3 regions of the Kribbella sp. NPDC051770 genome follow, and region 2 is predicted to be linked to each of the others. Evidence: predicted binding sites of a transcription regulator. Region 2 holds the regulator's gene; each other region holds the start of a gene.
The links. The regulator HrcA, encoded in region 2, represses chaperone genes, less so after heat shock. The targets are predictions, from matches to a motif close to TTGGCACTCGNNNNNNNCGAGTGCCAA.
Positions count from the first base shown of each region.

Region 1 (6,433 bases), on a different contig from region 2:
GCGCAGCTTCAGCGGCTCGACCTTGCCGTTGTAGAGCGCGCCGTTGCCGGACAGGCGCTCCAGGTACAGGTCCATCACGTCGGGGTCGAGGTTGGTGAAGCCCCAGGAGATCGCGCTGTTGTGGCCGATCACGACCCCGGGCAGACCGGAGAAGCTGAAACCGGACACGTCGAACGGGCACTGCGGGCTGAACTTGTTGCAGTGCAGCCCGACCTGCGTCCAGATGCCCGGCATGGTCGCCCCGAGGTGCGGGTCGTTGGCCAGCAGCGGCTTGCCGGTGGTGGTGTGCTCGCCGGAGACGACCCAGGAGTTGGAGCCGACGCCGTCGCCGCGGCCGAGCAGCAGCGGCAGGCCCTTCGCGACCTTGTCCACGCTGTCCAGCGACTTCAACAGGCTCTTGCTGAACATGGCCCGGTTCGGCGCCTGGCTGTCGACCGGGGCGGTGGTGAACTTGCCCTCCTCGTCGACCGAGCCGCTGGTCAGGATCGGCTCGTTCCGCTGGTACGGGTACGCCGGGTAGAGGCTGTCGATCGTCTTGGGCGGCAGCGACGCGGCCAGCTTGGTGCGGGTGATCTCCGCTTCCATGTTGCCGCCGAGGTCCCAGGCCATCGCCTTCAGCCAGGCCAGCGAGTCGGCCGCCGTCCACGGCTCGGGCCGGTAGTCGGTGCCCTTCAGCGACAGTACGGCGTACTCGAGGCTGAGCCCGGAGCCGGAGTGCTGGTCGAGGTAGGAGTTCACGCCGCGGGCGTAGTCGTCCAGGTACTGCCGGGTGGCCGGGCTGAGCAGCCCCAGCTCCTTCTCGGCGACCCGGCGCCAGCCGAGCGTCCGGACGAACTTGTCGGTCTCCAGGGCGTCCGGGCCGAACAGCTCGGACAGCCGGCCGCCGGTGACGTGGCGGCGGAAGTCCATCTCGAAGAACCGGTCCTGGGCCGCGACGTAGCCCTGGGCGGCGAACAGGTCGGCCGGCTTGTCGGCGTAGATCTGCGGGATGCCGTTGCCGTCGCGGACCACCTCGACGTCGGCGTCCAGGCCGGTCAGCTCGATCGTGCCGTCGTAGGAGGGGAAGGAGTGGCGGACCACGAAAATGCCGGTCCCGGCCACCACGAGCAGCAGGGTGGCCAGCGCAATTCCGCTGATGACGAGTAACCGAAGCAGGCGACGCACGGACCCAACCGTAGAGAATGCCGCCGCGCACCCCAAATGCTGATACCGGTCCTTAACGCTGCGTACTCACACCGCCGGGGCCCGCGGCGTTCCAGAGTCATGTTCAGCGAGCTCGAGTTCCTGCCCGTTCCGGCCACCGATCTGGACCGGATCCGATGCAACGGCCACGACGACCACGCCAACCCGCTGGTCGCCTTCGACTCCGGGGAGGGCGCACCGCTGCGCTGCTGCCTGCGGATGTCCACCGAGGGTGAGCGGATCGCGCTGATCGCCTACCGGCCGTCACCGCTCGGCGGCCCGTACGCCGAGGTCGGGCCGGTGTTCGTGCACGCGTCGGCGTGCTCCGGGTTCGTCGGGCCGGAGTTCCCGGCCGGCTTCCGCGAGCGGCGCGCGGTGCTCCGGCCGTACGACGCCGCCGGGCGGATGCTCGACGGCGTGCTGGCCGAGCCCGGGACCGCTCCCGGCGAGCTGAAGCGGCTCTTCGACGACCCGGAGGTGGCGCTGGTGCACGTGCGGAACGTCATCGCGGGCTGCTGGAACTTCTCGGTCCGCCGGGCCTGACCGGGTCGCCCGTCGGCGCGGTCAGCGCGTACACCGCGACCGCGCCGACGCTGTACCGGTGCTCGGCGAGCCCGTCGAGCTCGCCGGACGGGCGGTCGAGGTTGGTGTCGAACACGAGCCAGCGGACGCCGTACTGGTTCCAGAGCTGGTCCAGGACGCGCCGGGTCGGCCGCTTGAAGGCGCGGTCGTTCAGCTGCAGGAGGGGCTGGTTCCAGAACGGGCCGTAGATGGCGTCGGCGTTCTGGCGGCTCTGGGCGGTGGGCGTGTAGGCCCAGCCCTCGACGAGGACCCGGCGTTCGGCGTACGCGGAGAGCCAGAAGTTGCGGGCGTCGCAGGTGCGGTCGGCGTAGACGGGGGTGCAGTGGGAGTTGGTGGCGAGCCGGTCTGCGATGGCTGAGTGGTCGCGGATGTAGCGGGCGGCTTCGGCTCCGCCGGAGGGGACCTGTCGTCTGGCCTGGCGGCACTCGGGGCGGTCGGGGCCGGCAACGCAGACCTGGTCGGTGAGGGTGGTCAGCATCGTCTTGGGGACGTTGACGGCGGCTACACCGAGGACGATCAGTACGCCGAGGCCCAGTGCTACTCGACGCTCTGCTGTCCACCGGAGAACGACTACTCCCAGACCTGCCACCGCTAAGACAGCCAGCCACGGCCAGACCAGCTGGAACCCCACTGCCGCCACACCCTGTGCGCTGCGCGGTCTGCGAGGTGTCAGAGCTGCCACGACTTGTGCCAGCACCATCCCGACCGCCAGAGCCAGCAACACCCGGGGGCCGACGTGGCGGAGCCGGAGGTCCTTCAGCAGGACGGTCAGGCCCCAGGCTGAGGCAGCGATGGCGAAGGGGAAGGCTGCTCGGAGGAAGTGCGGCCCGCTGAGTTTCATCAGCGCAGCCGCTGCTGTTCCGGCTGCTGCGAAGCCTGCGAGGAACACGGCGGCCGGGTCCTTCCAGCGGCGGACCAGGCCCAGCATGCCGAGGCCGGCGAGCGACCAGGAGACGAGGAGCGTGGCGCCCGTCGTACCGAGGACTGCGGCGGTCGTCAGGTAGCGGCTCTCGAAGCCGACCCGACCGGCGAGGGCCCGGAAGGCCTGCCCCGGGCCGAAGTCGACTCCGGACGGGCCGGCGCTGAGCAGTACGAAACTTAACGCAGCGAGGACGGCCAGACCGAGCACTACCGAGGTCCGGTCGAGCCTCCGCTCGGTGATCAGCTTGACTGCGGCGACCAGCGCTACCGCGACCACGAGCATCGGTACGAAGGACGCCTTGGTACCGGCGAGCGCTGCCAGGCCGACGGCAAGCAGCAGCCAGTTGCCGCGATGCGGGTCCTGGCGGAGCAGGCAGACGATCACCCAGACCACCGGGAACGCCAGAACCACGGCGAATGCGTGGCTGGGGCTGTACATCAGCGCAGAGCTCGAGTACGCCGCCTGGCTGATCAGGTCGCGGCCGCCCCAGCCGTACACGTCGAAGCTGGTCACGGTCAGGAGCAGCCAAGCCGCGAGCGGGCCGGCCCAGGACTTGCGGGCGAGCCGGGTGGCCAGGGCGGCGACGGAAAGGACTGGTACGAGCGCGGCTGTCACCGGCATCAGGCGACGGAGCAGGAGGTCGAGCTCGATGCCGGTCTGCCAGTTGGCCGCGGCCAGCTCGGCGTGAAGGAACCAGTGGTGGTTCAACTGCTCGCCGAGGACGAACGGGACCTGGCCGGGGAGGTGGTGCTTCAGCTCGGCTGCGAGGGCCAGGTGGTACGGCAGGTCGGCGTACTGGAAGGCGGCGTCGGGGAACGCGATCGGCTCGATCTGGAGACCTGCGCGGGTGATCACCCAGAGGCCGAGCGCTGCTGCGCCTGCTACCGACCAGCTCCACCACAGCGGTGCCGGCGGGCGCGTGCTGCGCCAGTACGGTCGGAGTTTCTTGAGCAGACCGAAGGTGATGGCTGGCACGATCAGCGGTAGGAGCGGGAAGCCGATCGCGCGGCCGGGTAGGTAGGTCAGGATCGAGAGCGCGAACCCGAAACCGGTGCCGAAGGCCAGGTCGGCGGCGAACCCGTCCTGGTTGCCGCGGAGCAGTCGCCACAGCAGGACCCCGGGAAGCATGATGCCGAGGCCCAAGTAGGCGCTGTACGCCAGGACCGCTCCCCACGGCGTCCCGTACTGCGCGAGCAGCACCGCGGCGCCCGCCCAGACCGCCGCCCCCGGCAGCGCTCGACCGGCCCCTGCGCGCACGGCGCTGCCCAGGCCCCTCCCCAGTGGTCCCACGACCGTGGAGACGCTCAGCGGGGGCGGTTGGGTTGCACGGCTGCCGGAAGTGGCCGGAATCCGGTCTGGACCGCCGGAGTTGGAATACTTCGGCGCTCTGACGCATTATTAGCAGTCGAGTAGTAGGAGTGCCAGACGTCCTGAAGGGGAAGAACGTGCCGACGTACCAGTACCAGTGCACCGACTGCGGCGAAGCGCTCGAGGTCCGGCAGAGCTTCACCGACGACGCGCTGACCGTCTGCCCGAACTGCCAGGGCACGCTGCGCAAGGTGTTCAACGCCGTGGGCGTCGTGTTCAAGGGCTCCGGTTTCTACCGCACCGACAGCCGGTCGTCGAGCACGAGCACGGTGAGCGCGAAGTCCGACTCGTCGTCGTCCTCGTCCTCCTCGTCGGGCAGCAGCTCGTCCTCCTCGTCGTCGTCCTCGGACTCGTCGAAGTCGTCTTCGTCGTCCTCCTCCTCGTCGGGCTCGTCGGGCTCCAGCAAGACCAGCGCCGCCTGATCCCCGCGGGCCCGGGCGGCCTGTGGACAACGAGACGGGCGTTTCGGGGAAAACTCGTACTTTCCCTGGCATGACGAACTTCTGGCACGACCTCATCCGCGCCGCCCGCTGGCACCGCCGGCTCCTCGCCGGCCTGTTCGCGGCGGCCGCCGTGTACTTCGGCCTCGCCTCCTTCGCACCACCGGCCGCGGCCTCGGCCCCCGTCCTGGCCGCCGCCCGCGACCTCCCCGGCGGCATCACCCCGACCCCCGGCGATCTCCGCACCCTCCGCCTCCCACCGGCGGCCGTTCCCAGCGGAGCGCTGCAACCAGGCGCCGACCTCTCCCAACGCATCCTGGCCACACCGGTGCGCTCCGGCGAGCCGTTGACCGATGCCCGCTTCCTCACGCCCACAGCGGTTCCGGCAGGCCTGGTCGCCTATCCGTTGCGCCTCGACGACCCCGACATCGCCGCGTTGCTCCGCCCCGGCGACCACGTCGACCTGTACGCCGCCTCCGCGACAGCAGCCCCCACCGCGACCGCGTTGGCAACCGCCGCACGAATCCTCGCCCTGCCGGCCCCGACCCGTTCCGCGGGCGCCCTCCTGGTCCTCGCCACCACGCCCAGCACAGCGGCTCGCCTCGCCCAATCCACAGCCAACAGCAAAATCTCCGTCGCCCTGACCCCCGACACCAGCTGACCTCGGCGTCACTGAGCGGACATCTGCGGCTACGATCCGCAGTCCCCCGGCGCGGTCCCTCGCCTGTCCCCGAGCAGAGTCCTACGTTGACGAGGTACAGATCGCCGCGGGTCCACCGGGACCCTCTCGTGGAGGCAGAAAGAGATGCTCAAGGGCTTCAAGGAATTCCTGATGCGAGGCAACGTCCTCGACCTGGCGATCGCCGTCGTCATCGGCACCGCCTTCGCCACCGTGGTGAAGACCGTCGTCGACAACCTGGTGAACCCACTGGTCGCTTCCCTCGGCGGCAGCAACGTCAGCGGACTGTCGTGGCAGATCGTCGACGGCAACACGAAGTCGATCATCGACTTCGCCGCCATCATCAACGCGTTCATCGTCTTCTTCCTCACCGCCCTGGTCGTCTACTTCGTCCTGGTCGTCCCGATGAAGAAGATCCAGGACCGCCGAGCCGCCGCGGCCGCCGCCAAGGGCGAACCCGAGCCGGAGCCCGAACCCCTCACCATGGACCAGCAGCTCCTGATCGAAATCCGCGACGCCCTCAAGTCCCGCCAGCAGTAGACCTTCCGACTGCCTACACCTGGCTGCTCGTCGGGTACTGCATCCAGGTGTAGGCGACCGGTTGGTTCTTGTTCCACTCGTCGGCGAGATCAGCCGGCACGTACTCGAACCCGACGCGGCGGTAGGTCCGGATCGCCACGTCGTTGTCCGGCCGAACCCTCAGAAACACGTCGGAGTACCCAGCCTCGAGCGCCGGCCCGAGCAGTGCTTTCACGAACGCCGTCCCGATCCCCCGTCCCCGCGAGCCCGGACGCACGATGATGCGGGCGAGCTCGACCTCGTCCTCCTCGTCGTCCAGCCACAGCTCGGCGTACCCGACCGGTTCGCCGTTCACGTAGTACAGGTACGACCGCACGTCGTCCGCGACCTTCGGCCAGCTCCCCACCAGCTCACCCGGGAACGGGTACGCGTTCCGCCCCGACAGCAGCCCGACCTCCTGCGCCGAGGTCGCCCACCCCGCAACCTCCGCAGCCTGCCCCACCTTGAACGCCCGCAGCTCCATGCGCCAAGCATCACGCGATCCCCACCGAACCACCACGCTTTATCCGAGGGCTCAGCACGGAGGCATCAACCAGCGCGACTCATCCGCCCCCGGCGAACGCGGCGACCGTCGCCACCAACCGATCCTGCTGAGCCTCGAAGCCAGGCACCGGCGGCTCCAACGACCCCGGCAGCTCCACCGCCGAAGGCATCAACCGCAGCAACGCATCCACCGTTCTC
Region 1 covers NZ_JBFAYT010000001.1:1,042,468-1,048,900, forward strand. The annotation lists gene AB0M01_RS04985 (penicillin acylase family protein) at 1-1,164, opposite strand, end outside; gene AB0M01_RS04990 (DUF1203 domain-containing protein) at 1,264-1,725, shown strand; gene AB0M01_RS04995 (hypothetical protein) at 1,685-3,943, opposite strand; gene AB0M01_RS05000 (FmdB family zinc ribbon protein) at 4,132-4,476, shown strand; gene AB0M01_RS05005 (SAF domain-containing protein) at 4,547-5,155, shown strand; gene mscL (large conductance mechanosensitive channel protein MscL) at 5,300-5,713, shown strand; gene AB0M01_RS05015 (GNAT family N-acetyltransferase) at 5,727-6,215, opposite strand; gene AB0M01_RS05020 (alpha/beta hydrolase) at 6,295-6,433, opposite strand, start outside.
Region 1: a site for HrcA is predicted at 4,085-4,111, ahead of AB0M01_RS05000 (FmdB family zinc ribbon protein). Genes of this name have one in related genera too.

Region 2 (6,433 bases):
ACGACCAGCCCGACGTTCAGGTCCCACTCGCGATACCGGCGGACCCAGCATCGATCACCCAGCTCGGTCCACTCACTCATGGCACCGACCTTAGCCGCGGGCTCAGCGGGTCAGTACGTCGCCCTGCTGCACGTCGGACTTGTCCAGCCCCTTCAGCAGCAGCCCGACGTTGTCGCCGGCGACCGCCTGCTTGCTCGTCTTGCGGAACATCTCGATCCCGGTCACGACGGCCCGCCGGACCTCGGCGCCGCCGCGCTGGATCACGACCTCCTCGTTCACGTGCAGCACCCCGGACAGCACCCGTCCGGTGACCACCGTGCCGCGGCCCGTGATCGAGAACACGTCCTCGACCCGGAGCTCGAACGAGGCGCCGCCGGGCACGGCGTCCTGCACCCGCGGCGCACCCGCCGGTACGACGTCCTGCGGCCGCTCGTCGTTCTTCCAGAACTTCCATCCCATGCCCGGGAGCCTAGGCCCTGGCCGGTTCCGGCAAACGATATCCACCGGCTGGAAAGGGGCTTGTAGGCCACGATCGGCGCGCTTAGGGTCGCCTAGGCGGTGCAACAGATCCGATCTCTGAAGGGCAGGCAGCGTGACGACACGACGGGCACTGGTGGTCCGGGGCGGCTGGGAAGGTCATCTCCCGGTCGAGGCGACCGAGCTGTTCATCCCCTTCCTGCGCGACAACGACTTCGAGGTGACGGTCTCCGACAGCACGTCGGCGTACCTCGACCTGGACGGCACCGACCTGGTGCTGCAGTGCATCAGCATGGGTGAGATCACCAACGAGGAGGCCAAGGGCCTGGAAGCGGCCGTTCGGGCCGGGACCGGTCTGGCCGGCTGGCACGGCGGCATCGTCGACTCGTTCCGCAGCAACGCCGACTACAGCTTCATGACCGGCGGCCAGTTCGTCTCGCACCCGGGCGGTTTCGTCGACCACCGGATCGAGGTGGTCGCCGAGCACCCGATCGTCGAGGGCATCGAGCACTTCGACCTGCACACCGAGCAGTACTACGTGCACGCCGACCCGACCAACAACGTGCTGGCCACCACGACCTTCCGGGCGCACCCGGACTACCCGTGGATCGAGGGCGCGACGATGCCGGCGGTCTGGACCCGCACCTGGGGCGACGGCAAGGTCTTCGTCTGTACGCCGGGCCACAGCCTCGCCGACCTGGACACCCCCGAGGTCCGCACGATCATCGAGCGGGGGCTGCTGTGGGCGAGCAAGTGACGCGCGTCGGCATTGTCGGGACCGGTGTGATCAGCGGCACCTACCTGGACCACCTGGCCAAGCTGCCGGGCGTCGAGGTCGCCGCGGTCGCCGACCTGGACGTCGCGCGGGCGCAGACCGTCGCGGACGCGCACCCCGGCGTCCGGGCGCTGTCATCGGACGACCTGATGGCCGACCCGGACGTCGAGATCGTGCTCAACCTGACCATCCCGGCCGCGCACGCGCCGGTGCACCGGGCCGCGCTCGAGGCCGGCAAGCACACGTACGGCGAGAAGCCGCTGGCCGTCGACCGGGCCGAGGCCAAGCCGCTGCTCGAGCTCGCCGAGGCGAAGGGGCTGCGGATCGGCTGCGCGCCGGACACCGTGCTCGGCACCGGCACCCAGACCGCACGGGCCGTCATCGACCGCGGCGACATCGGCGTACCGACGGCGGCCAGTGCGTCGTTCGTCACGCCCGGGCACGAGCTGTGGCACCCGGCGCCGGAGTTCTACTACCAGCCCGGCGGCGGTCCGCTGCTCGACATGGGCCCGTACTACGTGACCAGCCTGGTCACGCTGCTCGGCCCGGTCCGCCGGGTCACCGGGCGCGCGGGCCGGTCGCAGGACGAGCGCAAGGTGCACAGCGGGCCGCGGGCCGGCGAGACCTTCCCGGTCGACGTCCCGACGCACGTCACCGGCATCCTCGAGCACGAGTCGGGCGCGCTGACCACCGTGCTGATGTCGTTCGACGTCTGGGCCGCCCGGCTGCCCCGGATCGAGATCTACGGCACCGACGGCAGCCTGTCCGTGCCCGACCCGAACGCGTTCGACGGCGCGGTCGAGATCGCCACCTCGGCCCAGCGCGAGTGGACCGAGGTCCCGGTGGCCGGCGGGTACGCCGGGGCGGGGCGCGGTGTCGGGGTTGCTGACCTGGCGCGCGCGATCCGGACCGGGGGGCCGCACCGCGCCGACGGCGCGCTGGCCTTCCACGTGCTCGACGTCCTGGAGTCGCTGCTCGAGGCGGCGGCCAAGGACCAGCCGGTGGACGTCACCAGCACGGTCGAGCGACCGGCCGCAGTACCGTTGGGAGCCTCGCCCGAAACTGCCTGAGGCGCAAACCTCTGTCGCGGGTCGGTAGACTGGCACTCGGACTGTCTGAGTGCCAGTCGGGTTGCTGACCGCGGATGCTGAGAGAGGGTGGTGCGGGTGCTGGACGAGCGCAAACTGGACGTGCTCCGGGCCATCGTCGAGGACTACGTGGCCACCCACGAGCCCGTCGGCTCCAAGACCCTGGTCGACCGGCACAACCTCGGCGTCTCCCCGGCCACCGTGCGCAACGACATGGCCGCGCTGGAGGAGGAGGGGTACATCACCCAGCCGCACACCAGCGCCGGCCGGATCCCGACCGACGCCGGGTACCGGCTGTTCGTCGACAAGCTGAGCACGGTCAAGACGCTGTCCGCGGCCGAGAAGAAGGCGATCTCGTCGTTCCTCGGCGGCGCGGTCGACCTCGACGACGTCGTCCGGCGGACGGTCCGGCTGCTGGCGCAGATCACCCGGCAGGTCGCGATCGTGCAGTACCCGACGCTGATCCGGTCCAGCGTGCGGCACGTCGAGGTCGTCACGATGACCCCGCGGCGGCTGCTGCTGGTGCTGATCACCAGCACCGGCCGGGTCGAGCAGCGGATCGTCGAGGCACACGCCGACGTCGACGAGCAGCTCGTCGCCGACCTGCGCTCCCGGCTGAACTCCGCGCTCACCGGCCAGCGGCTGACCGACGCCACCACCGCGCTGACCGGCGTCGCCGAGACCTTCCCGCCCGCCGACCGGCCGTTCGTCGCGGCCATCGTGACGACGCTGCTGGAGGCCTTCACCGACGAGGGCGAGCAGCGGATCGCGGTCGGCGGCGCGGCCAACCTGACCCGGTACGGCGACGACTTCGAGCGGAACGTGAAACCCGTGCTCGAGGCGCTCGAGGAGCACGTGATCCTGCTCAAGCTGCTCGGCGAGGCGACCCACCCGCAGACCCTCACGGTCCGGATCGGGCACGAGAACCCGTACGAGGAGCTGGCCACCACCTCGGTGGTCGCCACCGGGTACGGCTCCAAGTCGGAGGCGCTGGCCACCCTCGGCATCGTCGGCCCGACCCACATGGACTACCCCAGCACGATGGGCGCCGTGCGCGCCGTCGCGCGCTACGTCAGCCAGATCCTGGCCGACTCATGACCACTTCGAGTTTCCCCTACCTCTGGTCTGGAGTATGAGCACCGATTACTACGCCGTCCTCGGCGTCAGCCGTGACGCGTCCCAGGACGAGATCAAGAAGGCCTACCGCAAGCTGGCCCGCCAGTACCACCCCGACGTCAACGACTCCGAGGACGCGCACGCCAAGTTCCAGGAGATCGGCCGCGCGTTCCAGGTGCTGAGCGACCCGCAGAAGAAGCAGGTCCACGATCTCGGCGGCGACCCGTTCGCGAGCGCCGGCCCGGGTGGCGCGGGCGCCGGCTTCGGCCAGGCGTTCACCTTCACCGACATCATGGACGCCTTCTTCGGGCAGACCGGCGGCGCGACCCGCGGGCCGCGCCCGCGGACCAGGCGCGGCCAGGACGCGCTGATCCCGCTCCGGATCGACCTGAGCGAGGCCGCGTTCGGTACGACGCGGGAGCTGAAGGTCGACACCGCGGTGCTCTGCCCGACCTGTTCGGGGTCGGGCGCGGCGGCGGGCTCCGAGCCGGTCACCTGCGAGGTCTGCCACGGCCGTGGTGAGGTCACGCACACGCAGCGTTCGTTCCTCGGCGAGGTGCGCACGATGCGCCCGTGCCCGAACTGCCGCGGCTTCGGGACCACCATCCCGAGCCCGTGCGTCGAGTGCTCCGGCGACGGGCGGGTGCGCTCCCGGCGTACGGTCACGGTGAAGATCCCCGGCGGTGTCGACAGCGGCACCCGCGTCCAGCTGTCCGGCCAGGGCGAGGTCGGCCCCGGCGGCGGCCCGGCCGGCGACCTGTACGTCGAGATCGAGGTCGAGCCGCACGACATCTTCAGCCGCAACGGCGACGACCTGCACTGCACGGTCACGCTGCCGATGACGGCCGCCGCGCTCGGTACGACGATCGACCTGCCGACGCTGGAGGGCGAGACCACGCCGCTGGAGATCCGCCCCGGCACGCAGTCCGGTACGGCGATGACGCTCACCGCCCGCGGCGTCCCGCGCCTGCGGCACGCCGGCCGCGGCGACCTGATCGTCCAGATCATCGTCGAGACCCCGACGAAGATCGACGACCACCAGGCCCAGCTGCTCCGCGACCTGGCCGCCTCCCGCGGCGAGGAGCGCCCCCAGGGCCAGGTCCAAGCCACCCACAAGGGCGTCTTCGGCCGCCTCCGAGACGCCTTCGGCGCCCACTGAGCCGGCGATGGGCCTGCCGGTCTTTCACCTCACCGAACTGAGTGGGGAAGAGCTGTTCCTGGACGGTCCGGAGGGGCGGCACGCTGCTGTCGTCCGCCGGATCACCTCCGGTGAGCGGGTTCGGCTGACCGACGGGGTCGGGAGCTTCGCCGAAGGTGCCGTGGTCGCCTCCTCCAAGGCCGGGATCACCGTCGCGGTCGATCGGCGGGGGAGCGTGCCGGCGCCGGCGCCGCGGCTGGTCGTCGTACAGGCTCTGCCGAAGGGGGAGCGGGCTGAGCTCGCGGTCGAGATGCTGACCGAGGTCGGCGTGGACCTGATCGTGCCGTGGAACGCCGAGCGCAGTCAGTTCCGGGCCAACCCCGAGCGCGTCGAGAAGACGCTCACCAAGTGGCGGGCCTGGGCGTTCGAGGCGAGCAAGCAGTCGCGGCGGAGCTGGTTCTGCGAGGTGGCGCCGATCGCCTCGACCGGCGACGTCGCCTCGCTGGTCGAGCACGCGGAGCTCGCCGCGATCCTGCACGAGGAGGCGAGCACCCCGCTCGCGGCGATCACCCCGCCGGCGACCGGTGACGTGGTGATCGTCGTCGGGCCGGAGGGTGGGATCTCCGACGCCGAACTGAAGACCTTCGCAGCCGAGCCGGTCCTGCTCGGCGAAACCGTGCTCAGGACATCGACGGCAGGCGTCGCCGCGGCGTCCGTCCTGCTGGCTGGATCTCGTTGGAGGACCGCGCTTTGAGCTCGATGGACTGGCTGGAGTGGCACTCCTCGTACGAGGACGAGGCGTCGCCGTTGAGCCGCCGGCTGGCGTCGGTGCAGCGCGCGATCCGCGACCGGCTCGACGCCGACCCCGACGGCACCTTCACGGTGGTCAGCGCCTGCGCCGGCCAGGGGCGTGACCTGATCGAGGTGCTCGCCACCCACCCGGCCCGCGGCCGCGTCACCGCCCGCCTGGTCGAGCTCGACCACCGCAACGCCGGTCTCGCCCGCGCGGCGGCGACGGTCAACGGCCTGACCGGCGTCGAGGTCGTCGAGGCCGACGCCGGCCGGACCGCCGCCTACGCCGGCGCCGTACCGGCCGACCTGCTGCTGTTCTGCGGCGTCTTCGGCAACATCTCCGACGCCGACGTCGAGAACACCATCATGGCCCTCCCGCAGTTCTGCGCGCCCGGCGCGACGGTGATCTGGACCCGCACCCGCGAGGAGCCCAACCTCTGCCCGGCCATCCGTGAATGGTTCACCACCGCGGGCTTCGAGGAGCTCTCGTACGACGCCCCCGACGACGTCCGCTGGTCGGTCGGCGTCAACCGCTTCACCGGCGCCCCGCGGCCGCTGGACGCGGACCGCAAGCTCTTCGACTTCGTCCGCAGCCCCGACGCCAACTCGATCTAGCCGGCCTACTTCACCACCAGCGTCTTCGTGTCGGTCGACGTCTGCCGCCCGTCCTCGGCCGACACCTCGAAGACCTCCAGCGTGTAGCGCCCGGCCGGCAGCTTGTCGACGACGAACGTGTAGTCGCTGAACTTGAACGCCTCCTGCGTCATCGCCGTCCCCTCGTCGACGACGCGGCGGTTGCTGGCCGACGTGATCCGCCAGTTCAGCTGCGCCTCGTTCACCGCCGCGACCCCGGTGACCTTGAACGGTGTCGAGAGCACCGCGTCGTTCTCCGGTGCGGTGATCCAGATCAGCGCCTGGACGTCGAGCGCCTGCGCGCGGCCGAGCGGCTGCTGGGTGATGTCGGTCCCGAAGACCTGCGCGACCGGCCGCCCCTGCAGCGTCAGCTGCACCGGCACGCTCGCGCCGCTCGCGCCCTGCACGGTGTAG
Region 2 covers NZ_JBFAYT010000009.1:131,000-137,432, forward strand. The annotation lists gene AB0M01_RS27850 (MBL fold metallo-hydrolase) at 1-80, opposite strand, end outside; gene AB0M01_RS27855 (EF-Tu/IF-2/RF-3 family GTPase) at 103-459, opposite strand; gene AB0M01_RS27860 (ThuA domain-containing protein) at 593-1,234, shown strand; gene AB0M01_RS27865 (Gfo/Idh/MocA family oxidoreductase) at 1,219-2,322, shown strand; gene hrcA (heat-inducible transcriptional repressor HrcA) at 2,419-3,438, shown strand; gene dnaJ (molecular chaperone DnaJ) at 3,473-4,615, shown strand; gene AB0M01_RS27880 (16S rRNA (uracil(1498)-N(3))-methyltransferase) at 4,623-5,348, shown strand; gene AB0M01_RS27885 (SAM-dependent methyltransferase) at 5,354-6,001, shown strand; gene AB0M01_RS27890 (Gmad2 immunoglobulin-like domain-containing protein) at 6,007-6,433, opposite strand, start outside.

Region 3 (6,433 bases), on a different contig from region 2:
GTCGTCACGAAGACCGTCAGCGCCGTCGTCGCCGTGCTCGCCTCAGTCCTGCTGGGCTTCAGCACCGCCACCGCGGCACCCGCCCCGACCACCCTGTACGCCGTACCGCAGCTCGCCGCGATCCCGGACTGCGAGCTGAGCTCGTTGCCGGCCGAGGCGTCGGAGACGCTCGACCTGATCCACTCCGGCGGGCCGTTCCCGTACGACCAGGACGGCACCGTCTTCCAGAACCGGGAGGGCATCCTGCCCGACGAGTCGACCGGCTACTACCACGAGTACACCGTCGAGACGCCCGGCTCCCCCGACCGCGGCGCGCGCCGGCTGATCGGCGGCGGCGAGACCACCGACCCGGCGTTCGTCTACTACACCGCCGACCATTACGCGTCCTTCTGCCTGGTCAGCTCCTGAGGCCTGTCGGGGCCTCCTGAGAGAATCACCCGGTGACGATCACGGGTGTGTTGCGCGGGCAGTTCGAGCTGACCTGGTCGCTGTTCGAGTACCACCTGGACCGGCTGGTCCCGGAGGACCTGCTCTGGGAGCCGGCCGGGCTGAACTGGACCGTCCGGCCGGACGCGACCGGCGTCTGGCGGCCGGACTGGGCCGACCAGGAGCTCGACCCGATCCCGGTGCCGACGATCGGCTGGCTGACCTGGCACATCGGCTGGTGGTGGACGACCGCGCTGGCGCACGCCCGGCAGACCGTCCCGCCGCACCGCACCGACGTACCGTGGCCGGGCACGCTGCTCGGGACCAGGGACTGGATGCACCACCTGCGCGACGAGTGGTCCGCCGTACTGGAGGACTCCTCGCGGCTCGAGCTTCCGGTGGCCTTTCCCTGGCCACCGGAAGCGGGCCGGTCGGTGGCCGACCTGTACGGGTGGGTGAACGCCGAGCTGATGAAGAACGCCGCGGAGATCGGGCAGCTGCGGCTGCTGCGGGCCGTTGAGTTGCCTACTGGGACAACGGCTTCCTGATCGATCTACTGTCGCCGTGACCGCCCCTCACGGAAGGACTCCGATGTCCCGCCTGCGTACTGTCGTCCCCACGCTACTCCTCGGCGCTGTCCTGGCCACCTCCGGATCGGTTGCCTTAGGCAACCCATTGCCGGACCGGGCCGCGGGAGGTGACCCGGTGGGGATGACGAGTGGTTTCTACGTCGACCCGGGGTCCAACCCGGCGGCCTGGGTGCGGGCCAACCCGTCGCACCCCGACGCCGCCGCGATCCGGACCCGGATCGCCGAGCAGGCCGGCGGGCGGTGGTTCGGGAACTGGTCGGGTGACATCCGGGCCGCGGTGTCGTCGTACACGACGGCCGCCGACGCGGTCGACAAACTGCCGATCCTGGTCGCGTACAACATCCCGGGCCGCGACTGCGGCAGTCACTCCGGCGGCGGCGCGGGGTCGCCGGCCGCGTATCGGACCTGGATCAGCGCGTTCGCCGCGGGGATCGGCAACCGCCCGGCGGTCGTGGTGATCGAGCCGGACGCGCTGGCGCAGCTCGACTGTGTCCCGGCGGCCGAGAAGAAGACCCGGACCGACCTGCTCAAGTACGCCGTGAACGAGCTGGCCGCGAAGGCCCCGAACACCTGGGCCTACATGGACGGCGGCAACGCGACCTGGATCGACGCCGCCGAGATGGCGCGCCGGCTGAAGCTGGTCGAGGTCGGCAAGATCCGCGGCTTCGCGCTGAACACGTCGAACTACTACACCAACGACCAGTCGGTGGCGAAGGGCAACGCGATCCGTGGCGCGCTCGGCGGTACCGCCCAGTTCGTCATCGACTCCAGCCGCAACGGCAACGGCTCGAACGGCGAGTGGTGCAACCCGGCCGGCCGGCGCCTCGGCGAGACCTCGCGCAACGGCAACCACCTGTCCGCGACGCTCGACCTGCTGGTCTGGCTCAAGGTCCCCGGCGACTCCGACGGCGACTGCGGCACCGGCCGCGGAATCCCGGCCGGCACCTTCTCCCCGGTCCTGGCCAAGAACCTGATCACCGGCTGAGCACAGCAAAGCGGTCCCGGGCTGGGACCCGGGACCGCTTCGTCGTGCTGAGTACTACTGGGAACCTCTGGGGATCAGAAGTCCATGCCGCCCATGTCGGGCGCGCCACCCGGAGCGGCCGCGGCCTTCTCCGGCTTGTCGGCGATGACCGCCTCGGTGGTGAGGAACAGGGCCGCGATCGAGGCCGCGTTCTGCAGCGCCGACCGGGTGACCTTGGCCGGGTCGATGATCCCGGTCTTGATCAGGTCGACGTACTCACCGGTCGCGGCGTTCAGGCCGTGACCCGGCTCGAGGTTGCGGACCTTCTCCGCCACGACGCCGCCCTCGAGGCCGGCGTTCAGCGCGATCTGCTTCAGCGGAGCCTCGACGGCCGAGCGCACGATCGCCGCTCCGGTCGCCTCGTCGCCCTCGAGCTCCAGCTTCTCGAACGCGATCACCGACGCCTGCAGCAGCGCGACGCCACCTCCGGCGACGATGCCCTCCTCGACGGCCGCCTTCGCGTTGCGCACGGCGTCCTCGATGCGGTGCTTGCGCTCCTTCAGCTCGACCTCGGTGGCCGCGCCGACCTTGATCACCGCGACGCCGCCGGCCAGCTTGGCCAGCCGCTCCTGCAGCTTCTCGCGGTCGTAGTCGGAGTCCGACTTCTCGATCTCGGCGCGGATCTGGTTGACCCGGCCCTGGATCGAGTCGGCGTCGCCGACGCCCTCGACGATGGTGGTCTCGTCCTTGGTGACGACGACCTTGCGGGCCTGGCCGAGCAGCTCCAGGTCCACGGTGTCGAGCTTGAGGCCGACCTCCTCGGAGATGACCTGACCACCGGTGAGGATGGCGATGTCACCGAGCATGGCCTTGCGGCGGTCACCGAAGCCCGGCGCCTTGACGGCGACGGTCTTGAAGGTGCCCTTGATCTTGTTCACGACCAGGGTCGCCAGCGCCTCACCCTCGAGGTCCTCGGCGATGATCGCCAGCGGCTTGCCGGTCTGCATGACCTTCTCGAGCACCGGGACGAGGTCCTTGATGCTGGAGATCTTGCTGTTCACCACGAGGATGTACGGGTCGTCGAGGACCGCTTCCATCCGCTCGGTGTCGGTCACGAAGTACGGCGAGATGTAGCCCTTGTCGAAGCGCATGCCCTCGGTGAGCTCGAGCTCGAGGCCGAAGGTGTTGCTCTCCTCGACGGTGATGACACCTTCCTTGCCGACCTTGTCCATCGCCTCGGCGATGATCTGGCCGACCTGGGTGTCCGCGGCGGAGATCGAGGCGGTGGCCGCGATCTGCTCGCGGGTCTCGACCGGCTTGGCCAGCGCGAGCAGCTGCTCGCTGACGGCCTCGGTCGCCTTCTCGATGCCCTTCTTCAGGCCCATCGGGTTGGCGCCGGCGGCGACGTTGCGCAGACCCTCGCGCACGAGCGCCTGGGCCAGCACGGTCGCGGTGGTGGTGCCGTCACCCGCGACGTCGTCGGTCTTCTTGGCAACTTCCTTGACGAGCTCGGCCCCGATCTTCTCGTACGGGTCCTCGAGCTCGATCTCCTTGGCGATGGAGACACCGTCGTTGGTGATCGTGGGGGCGCCCCACTTCTTCTCCAGGACGACGTTGCGGCCCTTCGGGCCAAGCGTCACCTTGACGGCGTCGGCGAGGGTGTTCATTCCCCGCTCGAGGCCGCGGCGCGCCTCTTCGTTGAAAGAAATCAGCTTGGGCATTCTCCGCGAGTCCTCCCGCGTCGAGTTTCTGGTGGTTCAGCCGGCCCGATGCCCGCGACGGACGGTACCGGTGTCGTCGCGGTCACGTCCCGCCTGACTCCGGCACCTCATCGAGGCCGTCTTCTAACAGCTCCCCGCGGGCACGAGCGTTATCACTCTCGCCCACTGAGTGCTAACCAAGTATTAGCACTCGCCCCAAGCGAGTGCAAGCCAGCCCTCGACGCGGTGGACCCCGCGGGCTAGACCCTGGCGACGAACTTGACCTCGATCAGCTGTTGCGGGAGGGCCAGCCGGGTGACGCCGAGGATGGTGCTGGCGACCTGCGGGTCGCCCCGCCGGTACGCCGCCTTGCGGACCTCCCCGGCGACGCTCATCGCGGTGTCGACGTCGAGCACGTAGACGACCTCCTCCACCACGTCGTCCAGGGTCGCGCCGAAGCGCTTCAGCAGCTCCTCGGCGTTCACGTAGGTACGGCGCCACTGGTCGGCGGTCGCCGAGAAGTCGGTCACCACCCCGTCCGCACCGACCGGCGCGGGCGCGACGAACTCGGCGCCGTCGTGCGACAGCTGGCCGGACAGGTAGATCGTGTCCCCGCGCCGGACCGCCTGGACGTAGCCGTAGTCGTGCTCCCACGGGACCCCGAAACTCTCCGTCTGTACCGCCATCAGCACTCCCTGTTAGGTTGAACAAGATTCAACCAACTTAGGAAGTCGCGCCGCGGGCCACCAGCGGCGGCGGTGCCAAAGACGGCATCGTTCGTGCCACCGTTCGCGCGTCCGTTGTGCCACCCGGTCGAGGAGGTCCCGTGCTGAGCGTCGCGATCCTGGTCGTGCCCCGCGTGATCGACCTCGACGTCACCATCCCGGGGTACCTGCTCGGCAAGCAGGGCGGGTACGACGTGCTGCTCTGCGGCGAGACCGACGTCCCCGGCTCCGCACTCCGCCCGGCGCACCCGCTGGCCGCCGCCGCGACCGCGGACATCGTCGTCGTCCCCGGGTACGACGACCCGGAGGTCCCGCTCCCGGCGGAGTACCTCGACCTGATCCGCTCCACCGCCGACCGCGACGCCCGCCTGGTCGGCATCTGCACCGGCACCTTCGCGCTGGCCGCGAGCGGCGTGCTCGACCGGCGCGACGCGACCACCCACTGGCAGTACGTCGACGCGCTGCGCGCGCTGCACCCGACGGTGAACGTCCAGGGCGACCAACTGTTCGTCGAGGACGGCCGCGTGCTGACCTCCGCAGGCGGTGGCGCGGCGATCGACGCCTGCCTGCACCTGATCCGGTCCGACTTCGGCGCCGCGGCGGCACACGCGGCCGGGCAGGGCGTGGTCGCGGCGCCGGTCCGCACCGGCGACCAGCGCCAGCAAGTCGACGGTCAGATGCCGCCGCGGTCCGACCTCGCGCCGACGCGCGCCTGGATGCTGGAGAACCTCGGCGAACCGATGACCGTCCAGCAACTGGCCGACCGCAGCCACCTGCCCCGGCGTACGTTCCTCCGGCACTTCGCGGCCGAGACCGGGCAGTCGCCGATGCGGTGGGTCACGGTGCAGCGCGTGCTCAGCGCAAGGCGGTTGCTGGAGGCAACGGACCTGCCGGTCGAGCGGATCGCCGCGGTCGCTGGTTTCGGTAGCGCCGCGAACTTCCGGACGGTGTTCCGGCGAGAGGTCGGCACGACGCCGAGCGGCTACCGGCGGTCGGCGCTCACTCCTCCCACTGGGCGATCAGGTACTTCGGAGCGTTCAGCCGCCACGCCTCGGTGACCAGCTCCTCGATCTCCTCGGGGTCGGCGTGCTCCAGGTCGATCTCCAGCCAGCCGAAGCGGCCGGACTCCCACCAGGAGGAGTAGACCTCGGGGTTCTCCGCGATCATCGCTTGCTGCTCCTCGCGGAGCGCTTTCACGAACAGCTTCGCGTCGTCCTCGGACAGGTACGCGAAACCCTTCTTGCGCACCTTGAAGGCCGGCTGGCCCGCCCAGCCCTCGTGTTCCTCCGCGCCGGGCAACCGCAGCACCAGCTTCTGCACCGCTTCCGCGTCCATCTGTTCAAGCTAGCCGCGACCACCGACAAAGTCCGGAAGTCGTCAGGGGTGCGCGACCAGGGATGCCGGGGTCGGGTCAGGGGTGGGTCGGTACCGATCCCGATGTGCGGGCAGGCTCCTGAGCGGCACAGTTGTGGACATGACGAACAACACCGCACCCTTCCAGAACCTGTCCGGCAAGACCCTCCGCCGCTCGCGCGACCAGCGGATGCTGTCCGGTGTCTCCGGCGGTATCGCGGAGTACCTGAACATCGACGCGACGCTGGTCCGGCTGGGCATCGTCGGGCTGACCCTGCTCACCGGTGGTACCGCGCTGATCGGCTACGTGATCGCCTGGGTCGTGATGCCCGAGGCCGACGGCAAGGCCGTCTGGCAGAGCGCCCACCAGAGCATGCAGAACAACCACCAGCCGCAGACCACGCCGGAGGGCGACATCGCCGCCCGCATCTACGACGACAAGCCGCCGGCCGCGTGACCTCGCTGCCACGGCAGCAGTGACCACGCCCCGAGTGGGCAACGGCCCCGTCCAGGGACCACACTGCTGCCGTGCAGACCGAGTCGGGACTGTCGCACTGCCCGCGGTGCGACCACGAGCTACCGGCCGACCCGCGCTACGTGACGTGGTGCGACCGGTGCGACTGGAACGTCGACCCGCACCCGGAGCACCACAAGGTCGCCGCCTGGCAGCAGCGA
Region 3 covers NZ_JBFAYT010000001.1:1,321,507-1,327,939, forward strand. The annotation lists gene AB0M01_RS06330 (ribonuclease domain-containing protein) at 1-408, shown strand, start outside; gene AB0M01_RS06335 (DinB family protein) at 441-974, shown strand; gene AB0M01_RS06340 (glycoside hydrolase family 6 protein) at 1,138-2,001, shown strand; gene groL (chaperonin GroEL) at 2,076-3,701, opposite strand; gene AB0M01_RS06350 (Rid family hydrolase) at 3,941-4,366, opposite strand; gene AB0M01_RS06355 (helix-turn-helix domain-containing protein) at 4,507-5,463, shown strand; gene AB0M01_RS06360 (MmcQ/YjbR family DNA-binding protein) at 5,405-5,740, opposite strand; gene AB0M01_RS06365 (PspC domain-containing protein) at 5,880-6,215, shown strand; gene AB0M01_RS06370 (hypothetical protein) at 6,287-6,433, shown strand, end outside.
Region 3: a site for HrcA is predicted at 3,885-3,911, ahead of groL (chaperonin GroEL). Genes of this name have one in related genera too.